DNA from 4 places in the Labrys sp. F242 genome. Region 1 is predicted to be linked to each of the others. Evidence: riboswitches for the same ligand, from Rfam matches in the RefSeq annotation. Region 1 holds a riboswitch; each other region holds the start of a gene.
The links. Region 1 has a riboswitch for cobalamin ahead of ACZYTC_RS04000 (ABC transporter substrate-binding protein). Riboswitches for the same ligand answer to the same signal wherever they lie in the genome.
Positions count from the first base shown of each region.

Region 2: linked by a shared signal. The riboswitch ahead of ACZYTC_RS17260 (CbtB domain-containing protein) and the one ahead of ACZYTC_RS04000 (ABC transporter substrate-binding protein) in region 1 are both predicted to bind cobalamin.
Region 3: linked by a shared signal. The riboswitch ahead of ACZYTC_RS31670 (TonB-dependent receptor plug domain-containing protein) and the one ahead of ACZYTC_RS04000 (ABC transporter substrate-binding protein) in region 1 are both predicted to bind cobalamin.
Region 4: linked by a shared signal. The riboswitch ahead of ACZYTC_RS06190 (ribonucleoside-diphosphate reductase subunit alpha) and the one ahead of ACZYTC_RS04000 (ABC transporter substrate-binding protein) in region 1 are both predicted to bind cobalamin.

Region 1 covers NZ_JBVASG010000001.1:853,249-858,204, forward strand. The annotation lists gene recQ (DNA helicase RecQ) at 1-1,343, opposite strand, end outside; gene ACZYTC_RS03995 (CobW family GTP-binding protein) at 1,633-2,601, shown strand; cobalamin riboswitch at 2,710-2,940, shown strand; gene ACZYTC_RS04000 (ABC transporter substrate-binding protein) at 3,132-4,175, shown strand; gene ACZYTC_RS04005 (FecCD family ABC transporter permease) at 4,177-4,956, shown strand, end outside.
Region 2 covers NZ_JBVASG010000002.1:377,780-382,735, forward strand. The annotation lists gene ACZYTC_RS17245 (efflux RND transporter periplasmic adaptor subunit) at 1-193, opposite strand, end outside; gene ACZYTC_RS17250 (UDP-glucose dehydrogenase family protein) at 617-1,933, opposite strand; gene ACZYTC_RS17255 (histidine phosphatase family protein) at 2,049-2,603, opposite strand; cobalamin riboswitch at 2,736-2,881, shown strand; gene ACZYTC_RS17260 (CbtB domain-containing protein) at 2,912-3,124, shown strand; gene ACZYTC_RS17265 (CbtA family protein) at 3,143-3,907, shown strand; gene ACZYTC_RS17270 (J domain-containing protein) at 4,376-4,956, shown strand, end outside.
Region 3 covers NZ_JBVASG010000008.1:83,734-88,689, reverse strand. The annotation lists gene ACZYTC_RS31675 (calcium:cation antiporter) at 1-258, shown strand, start outside; gene ACZYTC_RS31670 (TonB-dependent receptor plug domain-containing protein) at 674-2,620, opposite strand; cobalamin riboswitch at 2,733-2,929, opposite strand; gene ACZYTC_RS31665 (Ros/MucR family transcriptional regulator) at 3,091-3,555, opposite strand; gene ACZYTC_RS31660 (hypothetical protein) at 4,574-4,956, shown strand, end outside.
Region 4 covers NZ_JBVASG010000001.1:1,335,641-1,340,596, forward strand. The annotation lists gene ACZYTC_RS06190 (ribonucleoside-diphosphate reductase subunit alpha) at 1-1,909, opposite strand, end outside; cobalamin riboswitch at 2,019-2,339, opposite strand; gene metE (5-methyltetrahydropteroyltriglutamate--homocysteine S-methyltransferase) at 2,441-4,789, opposite strand.

The sequences.
Region 1 (4,956 bases):
ATGATATGGGCGGCGCCGAACATCTGACCGGTGCGGTAGATCGCGGCCATCGCCTTGACCGCGGCATCGGTGCCGTCCCAGCTCTCGACCGGCGAAAGGCAGGTATCGCAATTGCCGCAACGGCCGGGATGGGTCTCGCCGAAATGAGCGAGGATGGCCTTGCGCCGGCATTCGGCGGTTTCGCAGATGCCGAGCAGGGCGTTGAGCTTGCCGAGTTCGACCCGCTTCACCGTCTCCGGCGCATTGCCCTCCTGGATCATGCGGCGGCGCTGTACCACATCGGCCATGCCGTAGCTCATCCAGGCATCCGAGGGTAGGCCATCGCGCCCTGCGCGGCCCGTCTCCTGGTAATAGGCTTCCACCGAGGCCGGGATATCGAGATGGGCGACATAGCGTACATCAGGCTTGTCGATGCCCATGCCGAAGGCAACCGTAGCGACCAGGCAGAGATCTTCCTCCTCCAGGAAGGCGTCCTGGTTGGCGCTGCGAACAGCCACTTCCAGGCCGGCATGATAGGGCAGGGCGCGGATACCCTGCTCGTTCAGCCATTGCGCCGTTTCCTCGACCTTGGCGCGCGATAGGCAGTAGACGATACCGCTATTGCCCTTGTGCGCAGCCAGGAAGGCCAGCAATTGCCGGCGGGCGTTGTCACGCTCGACGATGGCGTAGCTGATGTTGGGCCGGTCGAAGCTGGTGGCGAAGACCTCGGCCTCGTTGAGACCGAGCCGCTCGATGATGTCGGCGCGAGTGACCGGGTCGGCCGTGGCAGTGAGGGCGATGCGGGGTACGCCGGGGAAGGAAGCGGCGAGGCCGCCGAGTTCGCGATATTCGGGCCGGAAGTCGTGGCCCCATTGGCTGACGCAATGGGCCTCGTCGATGGCGAAGAGCGCGATGTCGGCATCGGCGATCAGCGACTGGAAACCCTGTGTCGCCACACGCTCGGGGGCGACGTAGAGCAGGTCGAGCTTGCCGTCCATCAGGGAGCGGCGGACCTTGTAGGCTTCCTCGCGCGACAGCGAGGAATTGAGCGCCGCCGCGCGCACGCCAGCCTGCTTGAGCGCCTCGACCTGGTCGCGCATCAGGGCGATCAGCGGCGAGACCACGATGCCGACGCCGCGCCGGCACAAAGCCGGGATCTGGTAGCACAGCGACTTGCCGGCTCCGGTCGGGAACAGCACCACCGCATCGCCGCCCTCGGTGACATGCCGCACCACCGCCTCCTGCTGGCCGCGAAAGGCGCTGTAGCCGAATATGGCGTTGAGGACGGAGAGAGGATCTTGAGGAGAAGAGCGGGTCATGCCTGCAGGATGCACCTTTGGAGCCTGATTCCATTCCAGGGACATCATGGACACTTACCCGACAGGGGCCATGATTCGAAAATCTCCCGCGTCGATTTCCCACGCTGACAGGCAATTGCGGTGGAACGGTCGCGGTCGCGAATGCCGGCAATGTGCCCCTCGGCCAGAATGCGGGTTACACCCGCAACACCGTTGACGGTCTACCGAGATGTTGACGGTCTACCGAGATAAAGATAGTTATGTTATAACGTTTCATATAAATGAAGCCCATTCTGGCGCCCGTGGTATCGACATGCTCCGAGGCGCCTGCAACGGATCAAGGAATTCCGACATCATGCAGCCCGCGCCGCAGACACCCGTCACCGTCCTCACTGGCTATCTCGGAGCAGGCAAGACCACGCTTCTCAACCGCATCCTGACCGAGAGCCACGGCAGGAAATATGCTGTCATCGTCAACGAGTTCGGCGAAGTCGGCATCGACAATGATCTCGTCGTCGATACCGACGAGGAGATCTTCGAGATGAACAATGGTTGCATTTGCTGCACGGTGCGCGGCGATCTTATCCGCATCATCGAGGGTCTGATGCGCCGGCGCGACCGCTTCGATGCCATCCTGATCGAGACGACCGGGCTGGCTGATCCCGCGCCGGTCGCCCAGACTTTCTTCGTCGACGACGATGTGCGCGCCAAGACCAGGCTCGATTCGATCGTCACCGTGGTCGACGCCAAGCATCTGCTTGGCGAAATCGAGACAGCGCATGAGGCCCAGGAGCAGCTTGCCTTTGCCGATACCATCCTCCTCAACAAGACCGATCTGGTCACGGCCGGGGAACTCGAACGGGTGGTGAAGCGGATCCGCCGCATCAATCCCACCGCTACCCTCCACGAGACACGCCGCTGCGATATCGCGCTCGACAAGGTGCTGGATCGCGGTGCCTTCGACCTCGACCGCATCCTGGAAGCCGAACCCGATTTTCTTGCAGGATTCCATGACCATGAGCATGACGACCATGTCGGCAGCTTCGCCCTCGTTGCCCGCGAGCCGCTCGACCCCGGCAAGTTCATGCCCTGGCTGAACACGATCGTGCAGCAATTCGGCACCGACATGCTTCGGCTGAAAGGCATCATCGCCTTCGAAGGCGATCCCCAGCGCTTCGTGGTGCAGGGTGTGCATATGCTGATCGAGGGCGATCATCAGCGCCCCTGGAAGCCGGAAGAGGAGCGCAGGAGCCGTCTGGTGTTCATCGGGCGTAATCTGCCGAAAGACGTGATCGAACAGGGGTTCCTGGCCTGTCGGGCCTAAAGCGTTTTGCTCCAGGTGAGGGAAGGCGCGTGCTGGGGCGGTAAAACAGGGCTCGCCATCGGACGCCACCCGCTTTGCATATTCACTTGACCGCGATCGGGACACCCCGGTAACTGTGGCACTGACGGTTTCCGTCGGGTGCGAGCCCGATGGGAGTAATAGGGAACACGGTCCGGCTTTCTCGAAGCCCATGCCGTGGCTGCCCCCGCAACTGTAGGCGGATTGCCGAGCATCCTCGTGGCGCCAAAAGCGCCATGCCACTGTGGGTGACCCCATGGGAAGGCAGAGGCAAGGCCGATATCCGCGAGCCAGGAAACCTGCCGTCATCTCGATCAATCCCATGTCACGGGCGGGGATGCCCGGAACAGGAGACAATGTGACGTTTCTTCCCGCCATCTCGGGCCGTCGCCCACCTGTTCCCTCCGCTTCGCGCCATCAGACCCTCTGCCATAGCCTGGCCTGAGGGCGTTTCCCGTTTTCGGCCCTGCGCCGAACAGCGCCATCTTCCTATCGCGAACCGAGAGAACGTCATGACTTTTCCCAAGGCAAAGGCCTGCTGGTCGAGCTTCGCCGTCATGCTTGCGGCCGGCTTCAGCCTGACGCTGAGCATCGATCCAGCCGCCGCCCAGGCGACCAAATATCCGCTCAAGATCACCAATTGCGGACGCACCGTCACCTTCGACCATGCTCCGCAGCGCACTGTCTCCGTCGGTCAGAGCGGTACGGAGGTTCTCTACCTTCTCGGTCTTGCCGACAAGGTGGTGGGGACGGCCGTCTGGTTCGGCCCGGTTCTGCCGGGCTACGAAGAGGCCAACGCCAAGATTCCGCGCCTGGCCGACAATGATCCGAGCTTCGAAAGCGTGATCGCCAAGAAACCCGACCTCGTGACCGCCCAGTTCCAGTGGCATGTCGGCCCCAGTGGCATCGTCGGCAAGCCCGAGCAGTTCGAGGAACTGGGTATCCCGACCTATGTTTCGCCCGCCGATTGCGTCGGCAAGGACAATTCCAGCGGTGGCGACGGCACCCGCGGCACCCTTTTCACCATGGATCTGGTCTATCAGGAGATCAGGGAACTCGCCGAGATCTTCGACGTGCAGGGGCGCGGCTCGAAGGTCATCGCGGACCTGAAGGCACGCGAGGAAGCCGCCCGCCGCAAGATCGCCGCCGGCGATGGCAAGGTCTCGGCCGCCTTCTGGTTTTCGAGCGCCAAGGTCGATGTCGATCCCTATATGGCCGGCAAGAACAGCGTCCCAGGCTACATCATGTCCGTCCTGGCTGTCCGGAACATCGTGGAAAGCGAGGAGGAATGGCCGAGCGTCGGTTGGGAGACCGTCGCCAAGGCCGATCCCACCATCATCGTCGCCGGCAGGATGGACCGTCGCCGCTATCCCGCCGACGACATCGCCGTGAAGCTCAATTTCCTCAAGACCGATCCGGTGGCGAGCCTGATGCCGGCCGTCAAGCAGGGCCATGTCGTGGAAATGGACGTCCAGGCCATGCAGCCGAGCGTGCGTGTCGTCGACGGCATCGAGATGCTCGCCGATGCCATCCAGCGTTTCGGCCTGAAGCGTTGAGATGAACCGCGCTGTCACGCGATTGCTGGCAATCGGCATGCTGGCGCTGGCCGTGCTGGTGTTGGCGCTCTGGCTGGGCGCCGCCATCGGCGAGACGGCCATCCCGATGGAGGTGGTGGCCAAGACGGCGGCCAACCGCCTGTGGGGCGCCGGCTACATTCTCGATCGCATCGATGAAGGCATCGTGTGGAACTACAGGCTGAGCCGCGCCGTCGTCGCGGCCTGCTGCGGCGCGGCCCTGGCGCTGTCGGGTGTCGTGCTGCAGTCGCTGCTGCGCAATGTCCTGGCCGATCCCTATGTGCTCGGCATCTCGGCCGGGGCATCGACGGGGGCAGTCGGGGTCGCCATTCTCGGCCTCGGCGCAGGATTTTTGAGCCTGCCGGCCGGCGCCTTTCTCGGTGCGCTGGTGGCCTTCGGTTTCGTCGCCTTGCTGGCGATGCGATCGGGGCGCGGAACCGGCGCGGTGATCCTCGCAGGCGTGGCGGGGTCTCAGCTTTTCAATGCCCTGACCTCCTTCATCGTCACCAAGGCGGCCAATGCCGAACAGGCGCGGGGCATCATGTTCTGGCTGCTGGGCAATCTTTCGGGCGTGCGCTGGCCGGATGTCTGGCTGGCCCTGCCGATCACGGCCGTGGGGCTGCTGGTCTGCCTCTGGCACGCTCGCGCGCTTGATGCCTTCACCTTCGGTACGGAATCGGCGGCATCCCTCGGCATTTCCGTCCGGCGCGCTTATGTCGTGCTCGTCGGCGTCGCGGCGATGATGACGGCGGTGATGGTCAGC
Region 2 (4,956 bases), on a different contig from region 1:
TGTTCACCTGCGGCCAGGCCTGGAAACGACCGGTGAACTCGACCGATTCTGTGATCTTGCGACTGACCGGATTGGCCACCGTCACCGGCATGGCCGGCATTTGCTGGGCGAGCGCGGTGCCCACCCCCTCGAGGGCCGCCAAAGCCAGTACGCCGGCGGCCAGCCGACCTATTTTGCGACGCAACCTCGACATGAACATCCTCGCAAGCAAGCGCCTCAGCCAAACCGCCCACATGGCTAATGGCCTTGTCGCGGGCACTGGAGCTGGCGTCTGAAAATCCTGCAGGATTTCCCAGCCTGCACCCATCAGGGCAGGTTCGGAGATCCTGTTCAGCGCTCGGCCGGCCGGAATCGGGGCAGAATCGCCGTGTGGGCCTTATAGTATGATAATTCTCACCGCTTTGATCCAATCAAGATCGCCGCCCTGCAACCGTGAGTTGGGACTTGATGCAAATCCGCAACAGGCCCGCCGCTTCTCGCGCCGGTACCTGACGCCGGCGGACCCACATTCCGGCCATTTACAAGCCAGGCGCATCAATCCCTTCCCGAAACGGGCGGGGTTTAACCCTGTCCTGGGAGCCGCACCGGGCCTGAGCCAAGCTCGCCCGCAAAAAGGTCAGGGTGTCGTCCCCTCGCGCCCGATGCTCTCATAGCGAAAGCCGTGCCGCTTCATGTCGTCGAGCCGGTAGATGTTGCGCAGGTCGACGATCACCGGCCGCGTGAGCAGGCTTTTGACCCGTTCGAGGTCAAGCGCCCGAAACTCGTCCCATTCGGTGACGATCACGGCAACATCGGCCCCGTCGAGGCAATCATAAGCGCTGGAGCGATAATCGACATCGCTGAGGGTCTTGTGCGCCTCCTCCATCGCCTGGGGATCGTAGGCGCGCACCCGGGCGCCCTTGTCCTGCAGGGCGAGCACGATCGGGACCGAGGGGCTGTCGCGCATGTCGTCGGTGTTCGGCTTGAAGGCGAGGCCGAGCAGGGCCACCGTCTTGCCGGCGATGTTGCCGTCGAGGGCCGCGATGACGCGGCGTGCCATCGCCGCCTTGCGGGCATCGTTGACGCCAACCACCGCTTCGACGATGCGCAAGGGCACGCCATGTTCCTGGCCGGTGCGCAGCAGCGCCAGCGTATCCTTGGGAAAGCACGAGCCACCGAACCCCGGACCCGCATGCAGGAATTTGGAGCCGATGCGGTTGTCGAGGCCGATGCCGCGCGCCACTTCCTGCACATTGGCGCCGGCCTTCTCGCACAGATCGGCGATTTCGTTGATGAAGGTGACCTTGGTCGCCAGGAAGGCGTTGGCGGCATATTTGATCAGTTCGGAGGTGCGTCGGTCCGTAAACAGCAACGGCCCCTGATTGAGATGGAGCGGGCGATAGACCTCGGCCATCGCCTCCTTGGCCCGCTCTTCCTCCGTGCCGACCACGATGCGGTCCGGACGCTTGAAATCCTCGATCGCCGCGCCCTCGCGCAGGAATTCAGGGTTTGACACCACGCTTACATCGGCGTCCTGACGGACTTCGCGGATCAGCCTCTCGACTTCGTCGCCGGTGCCGACCGGTACGGTCGACTTGGTAACCACCACGGTGAAGCCTTCGACCGCCGCCGCGATCTCCCGCACCGCGCCATAGACATAGGATAGATCCGCATGCCCGTCGCCGCGGCGCGAGGGTGTGCCGACGGCCAGGAACACCACGGCGGCATCGCGGACGGCGGGCGCAAGCTCGGTGGTGAAGGACAGGCGCTTCTCACGCACATTGCGGGCCACCAGATCCTCGAGGCCCGGCTCGTAGATCGGCATGCGGCCGGCCAGCAGGCCCTCGATCTTGGCTGGATCCTTGTCGACGCAGGTGACGACATGGCCGAAATCGGCGAGGCAGGCCCCCGTCACCAGGCCGACATAACCCGTACCGATCATTGCAACGCGCATGACATCAATCCTGTTTGGACGACCAATCCGTCAGACGCGTGTCTACAAAAGGCCCGGCGACATGCCAATGACGAAAAAAGAGAGGAACTCCGTTGGAGGGCCCTGCTCAACGCCTCTATGCCTTCAACCGCAGCGACCAGCCCCGGCCGGATGGCCTGAGATCGGCTGTCGCCAATGGGGCGGCATCGATACGCCAGAAGGAACGAGCCTCGGCCCCGAGGGCGTGAACGACCGCGGCGCGCAGCACCGAAGCGTGGGTAACGGCGAGCGTATACCCCTCGAACCGCCTGCCATCGAGCCAGGCGCCGACCCGCGCAATCAGGGTTGCAACACTCTCTCCGCCATGCGGGCAGGCATCCGGATCGGTCAGCCATGCCCGGAGCGCCTCGGGTTCGGCGGCCGCTACCGCGTCCAGGGCAAGCCCTGCCCAGCGGCCATGATCGCATTCGCGCAGGGCTTCATCGACCTCAGGATCATGGCCGAGGGCCTGCGCGGTCTGGCGAGCCCTGAGCGCCGGGCTGCTCAGGATGCGGGCCGGCCTGCCGAAATGCCCTTCCAGCTTCCGCGCCGCAGCCAGCCCTCTTGCATCGAGCGCCTCATCGAGGGGAAAACCCGCTGCGCGCACCGCAGGCGTAGCCCCATGGCATAGCAGGATCAGGCGTGGTGTCATGACGGCAGTTCCCAAGACTTAGAGTGCATGATTCGACCGAACCAATCGGATCATGCTCCCTAAGTTTTTGTTTCAACGCATGGTATCGTCCAAAAAGTCGCGCAACTTATGCTCTAAGTCGCTTCCGGAATATTGACATGTTCGTGACTTGGGCTCTTATGGAAGGGCTTTGCCAAGGGTGGGAAGCCGGTGTGAATCCGGCACGGTCGCGCCACTGTGAACGGCGGCGCTTGGGCGCCGTCCGGAAGTCAGACCTCTTCCAAGGCAGCATGACTCGTAGCGGGACGCGTAATCCCAAGGAGCTTTTCATGACCACCGCAACTCTGGCACCCGTCGCCCAGCAGCCGATCGCCATCCCGGTCCGCGAGATCTTGCCCTGGGCGCTCTTCACCGTGCTCCTGGCCGTACTCGCCATTTATTTCGTCGGCGCCGAGCAAGGCGCGACCTCGCTGATTCCCGGCGTCTACATCCACGAATTCGTGCACGACGCTCGCCATCTGCTCGGCTTCCCCTGCCACTAGGGCGCATAGGCAAACGACATGGTTAGATCGCTTTTGATCCGGGGGATGCTGATCGGCATCCTGGCCGGACTGTTGGCGTCTGGCTTCGCCTGGGTCTTCGGTGAACCACAGGTCGATGCCGCTATCGCCTATGAGGAAAGCCACGCGGTCGCCGCCGCACCGGCGCCATCCGCAACGCCGGCAACCTCCCAGCCGGCCGCAGCACATGAACATGAGGAAGACCCGGTCAGCCGGCCGGTGCAGTCCAGCTACGGCCTCATGACCGGCATGGTCGTCTATGGCGCAGCCCTCGGCGGCATCTTCGCTTTGGTCTTCGCCTTCGCGCAGGGACGGATCGGCACGCTCAGCCCGCGCGCGACAGCAGGGGTGATCGCGCTCGTCGGTTTTGCCGCCATCATGCTGGTACCGCAGATCAAATATCCGGCGACGCCGCCGGCCGTTGGCAATCCCGACACGATCGGCCTGCGGACCGCCTTTTATTTCGGCATGATCCTGCTCTCCCTGCTGACGATGGCGGCCGCCCTGGGCACGGCGAACCGGCTCGCCGCCAGCCTCGGCCGCTGGAACGCCAACTTGGTGGGGGCTGCCGCCTATCTGGTGGTGATGGTGGTCGCCATGCAGATTCTGCCGGCCGTCAACGACATCCCGGCGGATTTCTCGGCCACGGTGCTATGGAAGTTCCGCGTTGCCTCGCTCGGCATCCATGCCGTGCTATGGGCAACGCTCGGGATCGCTTTCGGCGTTGCAGCACAGAAGCTGCTGCAAACCTCCGCCAGCCGCTGAAAAAGGCCAACCGACCACGTCAAACGTCGCATTTTTACAACACCGGCCCGGTTTTGGGCCGGTTTTCAAAATTTCGTTCATTTCGCACTTGCGAAATGAACGCATCAGGATCACTCTACGGACGTGGTGGATGCGCGTTTGCGCTCCCCCACTGCCCTCCTTGGGCGTTTCCTCCCTAAGACTTGGGCCGCCATTCGGCGGCCTCTTTCTTTTTCGGGTCGGCAGACCCCATATTTCAAAATCTGCAGCGGCATTCCGCCTCAATTAACCCCAGAGCAAAGCGCGTTCAGGTATGAACGCTTGTTTGCTCTCACTGTTTGGTTCCAAGCCAGTCCTTTGGATCGACTGGAGCGTCCTTGCGATTTGACATGCTTCACTCAAATTACAAAACGCTCTTGCGTCCAAGCTCATGCTTGCCCATTTGTGTTCACCCTCGCATAGTGTGTCATTATGGATCTGGACTCGCCCTTGTTTGATCGCATCCGGGTGCGCCCAAGGGCCGAAGAGGTCCAGCCGGCGAGCGTACAGCTATGCGAACATGCCGGCTGCCGAAACGCCGGTGAATTTCGCGCGCCCAAGGGGCGCAACCGCGAAGGCCAGTTCTGGCATTTCTGCCTGGGGCACGTTCGCGAATACAACAAGACCTACAATTATTTCGCAGGCCTGCCGGACGACTCGGTGAGCGCCTATCAGCGCGATGCCGCCACAGGCCATCGCCCGACCTGGACGATGGGCGTCAATCCCTGGGCCAAGAAGCGCGGCGAAGGGCCGCAACCTGGCCCGGAGATCCATGACGGCTTCGGCTTCTTCGAGGGCGAGCACGGCTTCGGACGCACGCAGAGTGCGCCGGAACCGGAAAGGCGACGCCTGAAATTGCTGGAACGCAAGGCCCTCGAGGCGCTCGATCTGCCGGAAACGGCCAGCGGCCCCGAGATCAAGGCACGCTACAAAACATTGGTCAAACGCCTCCATCCCGATGCCAATGGCGGGGACCGATCCAGCGAAGATAAATTGCGCGGGATCATCCAGGCCTATAATACGCTGCGTAG
Region 3 (4,956 bases), on a different contig from region 1:
CAGCTACAGCGGGCCATCAATCTATGTCTCGGTGCGGCGGCCTCGACGCTGGGCCTCACCGTGCCGGCCATCCTCGTGATCGGTCTCCTGACCGGACAGAATGTGGTGCTCGGGCTTTCAGCGACCAACATGATATTGCTGGCGATGACGCTGATGCTTTCGACGCTCACCTTCACAGGCACCAGAACGACGATGCTTGAGGGCGCAGTGCATCTTGGCGTGTTCTTCGTCTTCCTGGTTCTGGTCTTCAGCCCGTAAGAGGCATGGCCCGCCTGTCTCTTGCGCAAGCCGACCCGCCAACGGCGAGCATATCTGCAGTCGTGGCGGAAGCGCTCCTCTTCTGTCATGACGAAATAAGGCCTCCAGGCGCCCGTCCATCTCACGGATGATAGCTTCTCCCCTGTCCGGCTCTCCGACGAGCCTGGCGACCTGGCGGATCTGTCCGCGCACGCCCTGGAGACCCTGCAGGACATCGTATTCAGCGACATTCATGCCCACACGATGCAGCAGCAGACGTTCATCCGTACACATGTTGATGGAGACGACGCGTTTGGGTGGTGGAGACGCAGACACCGGAGTCTCGGCGCTGGCTTGTCCGATACCAGACATCGCGAGGACCAGGCAGGCCACCAGAAAGTGGACGCTGCTCTGGTCGGACCCCGAGATCGGCGCATCAAAACGCCCGCACCCGAACACCGCCATAGACCCCGAGGCCCGGCTGAAGAAAACCAATTGGTTCCTGATAGCGACGGTCGAACAGGTTATCGACGCGCGTGTAGAGATTGATCTTGTCGTTCAGATCATAATCGGCCGCGAGGTTCACCGTCGTGTAGCTGGGAGTTCGCATGCGTCGGATCGAGAAATCACGGTTACCGTCGACCCAGGAACCGACGAAGAGCAACGTGGCGGAGAGGTGGAGCTGGTCGATCGGCGACCAGTTCGCCTGCAGGCTGACCTTGTGCCGCGGTCGCCTCAGCAATTCCTGGTTCTCGTCCTCGTCCTTGGCGATGGTGAAGGTGTAGTCCGCCCTCAGATCGAGCTGATCGTTCACCTTCCAGGCGATGAAGGACTCGTTGCCATGCGTTTCGGCCCTGCCGATGTTGATATTGGTGGTGAAATCGGCATTGGCCATGATGAGGTTCTTGATCTTGTTGTAAAAATAGGTCGATCCAACCCGAACCTCGCCATCGAACAAGGGCTGTTCGAAACCGACATCATAGCCGGTGCTCTCTTCCGGCTTCAGGTCGGGATTGGCGTAGAAACCAAAGGCTGGAAAACTCTGATAGAGCTGGCTCAAGGTCGGTGCCTTGAAGCCCGTGCCAACGCTGGCCTTCAGTTGGGTTCCGGTCTGATCGAAGGTGTAGGTCGGGGCGAGGCGATAGGTGAAGTGACCGCCGAAACTATTGTAATGGTCATAGCGAATGTTGGACGCCACGGTGAAGCCCTTGAAGAGGTTTGCTTCCAACTGGGCATAGGCTGCGTTGTCGACATCCGAAGCCTTGAGATTTCCCAGATCCAGGCTGAAGCGCTCGTGCTCGACGCCGAGCAGCACCTTGTAATTGTCGCTGAGGGCAATCTCCTGCCTCAGGTCAAACTTCAGCCGTTCGCCGGTTGCCGCGCTCGGCGCCGTGAAGGTCACCGGCGGATAGACGTTCCGGCTCCATAGATTGCTGTAGGAAACGCCGAATATGGTTCGGTAGCGATTATCGAGCGAATGCCAGATACCCTCGGCCCGCGTGAACAATTGATGGTTCGACAGCCAGGTGCGCGAAGGGTTGGGCGCGCAAAAGCACGCTCCATAGCCGTCGCTGGTGAAACCGAGCTTGGAGTCGGTGTAGCGGGCAATGACGTTGACGGAGAAATTATCCGTCAGATCGGCACCGACCCGGCCGGAATAGGTGTAATTGTCATAGTAGTTGGGGCGCGCGACGGTGCCGGATACGAGAAGTTCCCAGGGCGTGACCGGCGTGTCCGTCGAACGAAAATGCTCGATACCGAAGGTATAGTTGAAAATCGAAGCCGAGCCGCCCACTCCCGCGCGTTGATTGAACGTGCCATGTGATCCGCCTTCGACACTGGCCGTCAGCTTGGGGGCGCCTGAGCCTTTCTTCATGGTGATCGAGATGACGCCTCCGATGGCGTCGGCGCCATAGAGTCCGCCTTGCGGTCCACGCAGAATTTCGATGCGCTCAATGTCACCGGTCAGCAATTGGCCAAGATCGGCGGCAGCATTGGGAACGGCAGGATTGGAAACATCGATGCCGTCGATGAGCACCTTGACATGGTTGGAATTGGTTCCGCGCATGAAGATGGAGGTCTGGGTGCCTGGGCCGCCCGACTGCACGAGATTGAGGCCGGGCACGGTGCTCAGTACATCGTTGACGGTGCGCCGCTGCTGTTTGGCGATATCGTCTGCGGTGATTACCGTGACCGAACTGCCTATCTGACTGGCAGGTGTCGGCGTCAGCGTGGCAGAATTGACATAGACCGGATCCAGTTCGATCGGCTCGGGCGGTGTTCCCGCACTCTGCGCCAGAGCATGCGTCGCCAGAATGCAGGACGTCCCAACGATGCCGGCTGTCAAAACCGCGCGTTGCAGGCGTGAAATAGTCGAGTCCATGAAGACCTCAAGCAGGATAGCCAATGGCCGTCACTGCGATTGAAGTCCCTCCCGCTGTCCCATAAGGACATCTGGATCGACCACCATTGAGGACCCCCGCCCAATGTTACCGCGCGTGACCATTGTGACGGCAGGTCTCCTGGCTCACGGGTCGTCGTACGCCTCGTCGCCTTCCCGGGCCTGATCCCAGTGGCATGTAACGAAGGACTCACCGCCTACAGTTGCGGGGGCAGCCGCGGTTCGAAATGATTTCTCACTTCTCCGCGTTCCCTATTATCCCCGAGGGGAACCGTCGACGTGACGCTAGGGTGACAGGGTCGCAACTGTCAAGCACTGGGAATCCCTGTCCTGTGCAATCCTGGACGATTTCAGGGAAAGCTTGAGCTCCATCTACCTGGCTTGGATCGTACTCGCCGGCCCTGCTGGAGCCGGCGAGATCGGGATCGTCATTAGACCGAGGTGACGAACGTCTATGACGCCTTTTTCCTTCTGCCCTTGCTTGGGGCGGGAGGCGGCGGTGGCTCGCTCTTGGCTTTCTGGCGCACTTGGCCAAGGCCGAGTTCCCTTGCGAGGCGAGAGCGATGAGCCGAATAGTTTGGTGCAACCATGGGGTAGTCGCTGGGTAGCCGCCACTTTTCCCGATACTGCACCGGCGTCAGGTCATAGGCTGTTCGCAGATGCCGCGTCAGCGATTTGAATTTGCGACCGTCTTCCAAACAGATCAGATGATCCGGGGTGACGGACTTCCTGATCGGAACGGCAGGCGTCAGCGGTCTGTCCGCTTCAACCGGCTTTGGACTATTCAGACCAGTAAGGCTTCCATGCACCGAACGGATCAGATCCGCGAGGGAAGCTGTGGCGACCTGATTGTTGGCTACATAGGCGGAGACGATGTCGGCGGTCAGGTCGAGCAAACTCGTGTCTTCTTCAAGCATGTTCAATCACTTTCTTGTTGTGTTGATATCGAAGTGAGTGACGTTTTTCTTTATGAGCGCAGCATTGTGGACCCGATCGCTGCGCCATCTTGGATTCTCAGGCAATTGCGGGCCAGTGTAAAGGACGCTCCGTAAACAATCGAAGTCCTCGCCACCACTATTTTGAGTTTTCTCGGATTTTGCTTCCACCAGCGGCTATCTTTGAACAAATCCAGATAAAAGAGGGTCGTCTGAGAGCATTCGATTTACATCGGCCCGTTCCCGAACGAAGATCAATCTCCTCAAGACAGACAAGCTGCCGCGCCCATCCGCCAGGGTTCATGCCAGCAACGTTCCTACCTTTGGAGAAGCCCACGGTCGCAACCTCACGCAAGGGGCACCCTGGCAGAAACGGCGGCGTTCGTGTGCAATGACTTGCTTACGCTCCCGAAGCGTGGCGTAGTTGGAGCGAGTGTTTTGCATCGGATCATCATGCGGCGGCAGCGCAGCCGACGGCTTCACATGCCCGCCGGTCGCTCATTCCCTGGGTTCGACCGGATGTGCTGACGGCTTTCCGCGCGACAGGGGGCGTCACCATTTCTTTCCCACCAGATCCCTCCGCGACATTGTCGAACATCACATGCGCTAGCATCGGTTTGAGTTCGGCGTTCTCATCCCTTCATCTGCCTGGCCGGCGATACATTCATGCCGCCGTATTGCGCCTTCCACTTGTAAAATGCTGGCGTCACCGATCCCCTGATTCCGGCAGGGCGCCGAGATGGTGACACAGCGGATACCGTATCGTCGGCGAGCATCTCTGTCGTTGTGGCGCTCCCATATAGAATCTGGCCTACAGCGCATCCTTTGTTTCAGATGATATGCATACCCCATCAAAGCTGGGATCAAAGATCCAGGATAATCCAATCTTGATCCCTATCCTGCATTGCTATTGGCCACACCTTCCGGCATCGATAAAATTTACCGAATTCTACGCCGATCAACTATATTTCCCGCAACACCTTTCGGCCAATAAAGACCGATGAGAATAGCAACCATCCACGACATCTTTCGTTCCAGCGTGCTCGGAATGCCGGAAGCCGATCCCGTCATTGGCCACTGGTTCTACAATCGGTTCCTTCAGATTTTGCGACCACTTCGCGTCGAGGTCGAGCGTGTCTCGATCCTGGCGGATGGCGGCCCCACCCTGCTCGAGGATCTCGCAGCACGGCATGGTTGGCCGCGGGACAAAAGTGGCTGGGCGCATGTCTTTTCCCACCCTGACGTCAGCAACCTGATCATGCCGACACTTGCTCGGCTTCGAGCCTTTGATCTGGTGCTGGGCTTCGAGATGCCTCCCAATCTCATACGTGGTCTGCATGCACACGGACAAAGACTGATCGATATCTCGATTGATCCCATCCG
Region 4 (4,956 bases), 480 kb from region 1:
CGAGCATGCGCATCGCCGTCGTCACCGTCGCCTTGAGCTTGTCGAACATCAGGCCGTCGGCGTCGACATGGGCAGCGAGGTTGACCGAGCCGAGATTGCACACGGCAACCTCGTCATGGGAGGTGTTCAGCGTAATTTCGGTGCACAGGTTCGAGGAATGTACCACGCCGACGTGACGCTGGGGCGAGCGGATGTTGCAGGGGTCCTTGAAGGTGATCCAGGGATGCCCGGTCTCGAACAGCATGGTCAGCATCTTGCGCCAGAGATCGATGGCCCGGATCTGCCTGAAGACGCGGAGCTCGCCGCGCGCGGCGCGTGCCTCATGCGCCTCATAGGCGACCTTGAAGGCGGGACCGTAGAGGTCGTGCAGGTCCGGCGTTTCGTCCGGTGAGAACAGGGTCCAGGGGCCATCCTGTTCCACACGTTCCATGAACAGATCCGGCACCCAGTTGGCGGTGTTCATGTCATGGGTGCGGCGGCGGTCGTCACCGGTGTTCTTGCGAAGATCGAGGAATTCCTCGATGTCGACATGCCAGGTCTCCAGATAGGCGCAGACCGCGCCCTTGCGCTTGCCGCCCTGATTGACGGCGATTGCGGTATCGTTGGCGACCTTGAGGAAGGGCACCACGCCCTGGCTTTCGCCGTTGGTGCCTTTGATATGGGCGCCGAGCCCACGCACATTGCTCCAGTCATTGCCGAGGCCACCGGAATATTTGGCGAGCAGCGCATTGTCCTTCACCGCCTTGAAGATACCTTCGAGGTCGTCGGACACAGTGGTCAGGAAGCAGGAGGAGAGCTGGGCGCGCAGCGTTCCCGAATTGAACAAAGTCGGCGTCGAGGCCATGAAGTCGAAGGAGGAGAGAAGATCATAGAATTCGATCGCCCGCGCCTCCCGGTCGATCTCGCGCAAGGCCAGGCCCATGGCCACGCGCATGAAAAAGGCCTGCGGCAGCTCAAAACGCGTGCCGCGCACATGCAGGAAATAGCGGTCATAAAGTGTCTGCAGGCCGAGATAGTCGAACTTGAGATCGCGTTCGGGCTTGAGGGCAGCGGCAAGGCGGGCGAGGTCGAAGCGGCCGAGCTCCGGGTCGAGCAGTTCGTTGGCGATGCCGACGCGGATATAGTCATGGAAATACTCGGCGTAGCGGGTCGCCATCTCGGCCTGCGTCGCCTGGTCGGGACGGCCTCCGACGAAGCTGAGCGCCTCGCGGCGCAGCTTGTCGTTGAGCAGCCGGGCGCTGACCTTGGCGTAATCAGGTTCGGTCTCGATCAGGGTGCGGGCGGCGAGGATCGGCGCGATCGCCAGTTCGTCCTGGCTGATGCCGTCATAGAGATTGCGCTGCGTCTCGTTCAGCACGGTCTCTGCATCGGTGTCGGCAAGACCTGCGCAGGCTTCGCGCACCAGGGCGGTGAGGCGCGCGTGGTCGAGCGGTAGCAAGGAGCCCTCCGCCGTCTTCATCCGCAGGGCAGGGGCGATGGCGGTCCGTGCCTCTGTCTCGGTTGCTCGTTCCAGGGCGCGCTCTTGGGCGTGCTGTTCGCGATAGAGCACATAGGCACGCGCCACCTTGTGGTGTTCGCCGCGCATCAAGGCGAGTTCCACCTGGTCCTGGATGTCCTCGATATGGAAGGTTCGGCCCGCATCGGCACGGCGGGTCAGGCCGGCAACGATCTGGGCCGTGAGTTCGGCGACAATGTCATGCACCCGGCGCGAAGCAGCGGCCGAATTGCCCTCGACGGCGAGAAAGGCCTTGGTCAGGGCCACCGAAATCTTGGAGGCATCGAAAGGCGTGACGGCGCCGTTGCGGCGAATGACCTGATAGCCCGGTTCCGAGGCCGGCTTCGCCCTGTCGGCGCCGGCAGCCGGAAAAGGCGTCTTTGTGGTCGTGGCAGTTTCGAGATCGAAAGACATTCGGCAAACCCCAAAATGTTGGAGGCTTGGGCCGAAGGAACGCGTTCCGCGTCGGCGCAGGCATATGCGCCACGAGCAAAGCGATCCGTCGGGGCACCCCGCCCGAGGAAACGATAACCAGCCACAGGCAGGTCTCCTGGCTCGCGGGTCGTTGCGAACTGTCTGCCTTCCCGGCGAAGGGCGGGTTGAACCCGCCTTCCGGCCAGTGGCACAGCGACAGCCCGCTCTCCGCTTACAGTTGCGGGGGCAGCCCCGGCTTTGCCCTAGAGCGTCTTGTGTTTTGAAAGCGTCGCTTCAAATCGCAAAGACGCGTCGAACAAAAAGTTCGAGGAAAAGTGCGTTTTCACCAAACGCGCTTTGCTCTCGGGCTCACCGGATTCCCTCTTAGCCTCGGACAGCGAATCCGAGGACCTGTGGATACAGCATCTAGTATGCCTGGGTGTCTCTATGTCAATACATGGTGTATGATGCCCTTTTTTTCAACGGGGACAAGGCGTGCCGGAGGACGAAATTTGTCCCCCGGCAGGTTTTTCACGCGGACGCCGCCACTCTCGCTGGAGCGGTCTCTTCACGAAGTTTGCGGGCGGCGGCAACCATGTTGACGAGGGCCGGGCGGACCTCGTCCCAGCTGCGGGTTTTCAGGCCGCAATCGGGGTTGACCCAGAGCTGATCGCCGGCGATCCGCTCGCGTGCCTTGGCAAGGAGGTCGCGCATCTCCGCCACGGTGGGGCAGCGGGGAGAGTGGATGTCATAGACGCCCGGCCCGATCTCGTTGGGGTAGCGATAGGCCCGGAACGCATCGAGAAGTTCCATTTTGGACCGAGCAGTCTCGATCGAGATCACGTCTGCATCCAGGCCTCCAACGGCATGGATGATGTCGTTGAACTCCGAGTAGCACATATGGGTGTGGATCTGCGTGGCATCGTCGACGCCTGAGGCGGCGAGGCGGAAACAGGCGACCGCCCAGGTCAGATAGGCCTCCTTTTCGGCGTGTCTGAGCGGCAGGCCTTCGCGAATGGCCGGCTCGTCGATCTGGATGATGCGGATGCCGGCCCGTTCCAGATCGCCGACCTCGTCGCGCAAGGCGAGGGCGATCTGCCGGCAGACCTGCTCGCGCTCGAGGTCGTCCCGCACGAAGGACCATTGCAGCATGGTGACCGGTCCGGTCAGCATGCCCTTGACAGGACGCTTGGTCAGGGATTGTGCGAAGCGTGCCCATTCCACCGTCATGGCCCGGGGACGCGAGACATCGCCATAGATGATCGGCGGGCGCACGCAGCGCGAGCCGTAGCTCTGGACCCAGCCATGCTGGGTAAAGGCATAGCCGGCCAGTTGCTCGCCGAAATACTGCACCATGTCGTTGCGCTCGAATTCGCCATGCACGAGAACGTCGAGGCCGATCTCTTCCTGCCAAGTGATCGCCTGGGTGGTTTCCTGTCGCAGAAAACGCTGATAGTCGGCGTCGTCGATCCAGCCCTTTGCGTGGTCAGCGCGTGCTTTGCGCACGGCGTCGGTCTGGGGGAAGGAACCGATGGTCGTGGTGGGAAATTGCGGCAGGCCGAGCCATTCCTGGGCCCGGCGGCGCAGCGTGTAGGGATGCCGGCGCTCGCTCATGGCCGGCGTGAGCCCGTCCATGCGGGCGGCGACGCCGGCATCATGTATACGAGCGGATACACGGCGGGCCGCAGCTGCTGCGTCCGATTGGGCGAGTTCATCAGCGACGGCCCGCCGCCCGTCGACCAGGGCTGCCGACAGGGTCTTCAGTTCCCCGATTTTCTGTATCGCAAAGGCCAGCCAGCTCCGGAGTTCAGGATCGAACGCGCTCTCGGCCTCGACATCGTAGGGAACGTGGAACAGGGAACAGCTCGGAGCGAGGACGACGCGGTGGGGGCCGAGGGCTGCAACCGCCGGCTCGATCCGATCAAGAAGGGCAGTCAGGTCGCTCCGCCAGACATTGCGCCCGTCGATCACGCCCAGCGATAGCACCTTGTCGGCGCTGGCTCGTGCGACCGCCTGCCCGAGCTGGCTTGGCGCCCGCACCAGGTCGAGATGCAGGCCGGCGCTGGGCAGGTCGAGTGCCAGGTCGAGATTGTAGCCGAGGCCGCCGAAATAGGTCGCGATCATGATCTTCAGATCGGAGACCGTGCTGGAAAGGACGCCATAGGCATGGCGCAGGGCGGCCCGCGCGTTCTCGTCGAGATCGAGCACGAGACAGGGTTCGTCGAACTGCACCCAGTCCGCGCCGGCCGCGGCCAACCTGTGCAGGATCTCGGCATAGACGGGCAAGAGGCCTGGCAGCAGGGTGAGCGGATCCAGGCCCTCGTCCTTGCTCTTGCCGAGCAGCAGATAGGTCACCGGGCCGATGAGCACGGGGTGCGTGTGGAAGCCGAGCGCTACGGCCTCCCTGAATTCGTCAATGGGCTTGGCCGAAGCGAGTTCGAAGGCCTGGCCGCGGCGAAATTCGGGAACCATGTAGTGATAGTTGGTGTCGAACCATTTGGTCATCTCGAGAGCGGGGACACCGCCGCCGCCATGGCAGCAGCCCTCATGGCCACGATCGTCATGGCCCCGCCTGCCGCGCGCCATGGCGAAATAGGTCGAAAGCGGGACGGAGCCACCCTCCCAGCCATATTGAGAGGGGATGGCACCGACCACGGCGCTCATATCGAGAACCTGATCGTAGAGCGAAAAGTCATTGGACGGGATATGGGTAACGCCGAGCAGGCTCTGTCGAGCCCAGTTGCTCGCGCGCAACTGGGCTGCCGTTGCGAGCAAGGCGGTCTCGTTCTGCCTTCCGGCCCAGTGGGCTTCGAGGGCCGTCTTGAGTTCGCGACGTGGGCCGATGCGTGGCGTGCCGAGCGTCGAAATGGGAATGGACATGCGCGTCTCCGGCCGGTGACCGATAGGTCCCGGTTCGTGGTGAATGGATCGGATCGAGGAGGGAGCGGCGTACCGTTAGGGCACGCCGCAACGCATTCGTCGTCGAGCAGTCGGATCGACTGCACCTTCACGCATGATGGCAGTTTGAAGCTTGAACATCGGCAGAC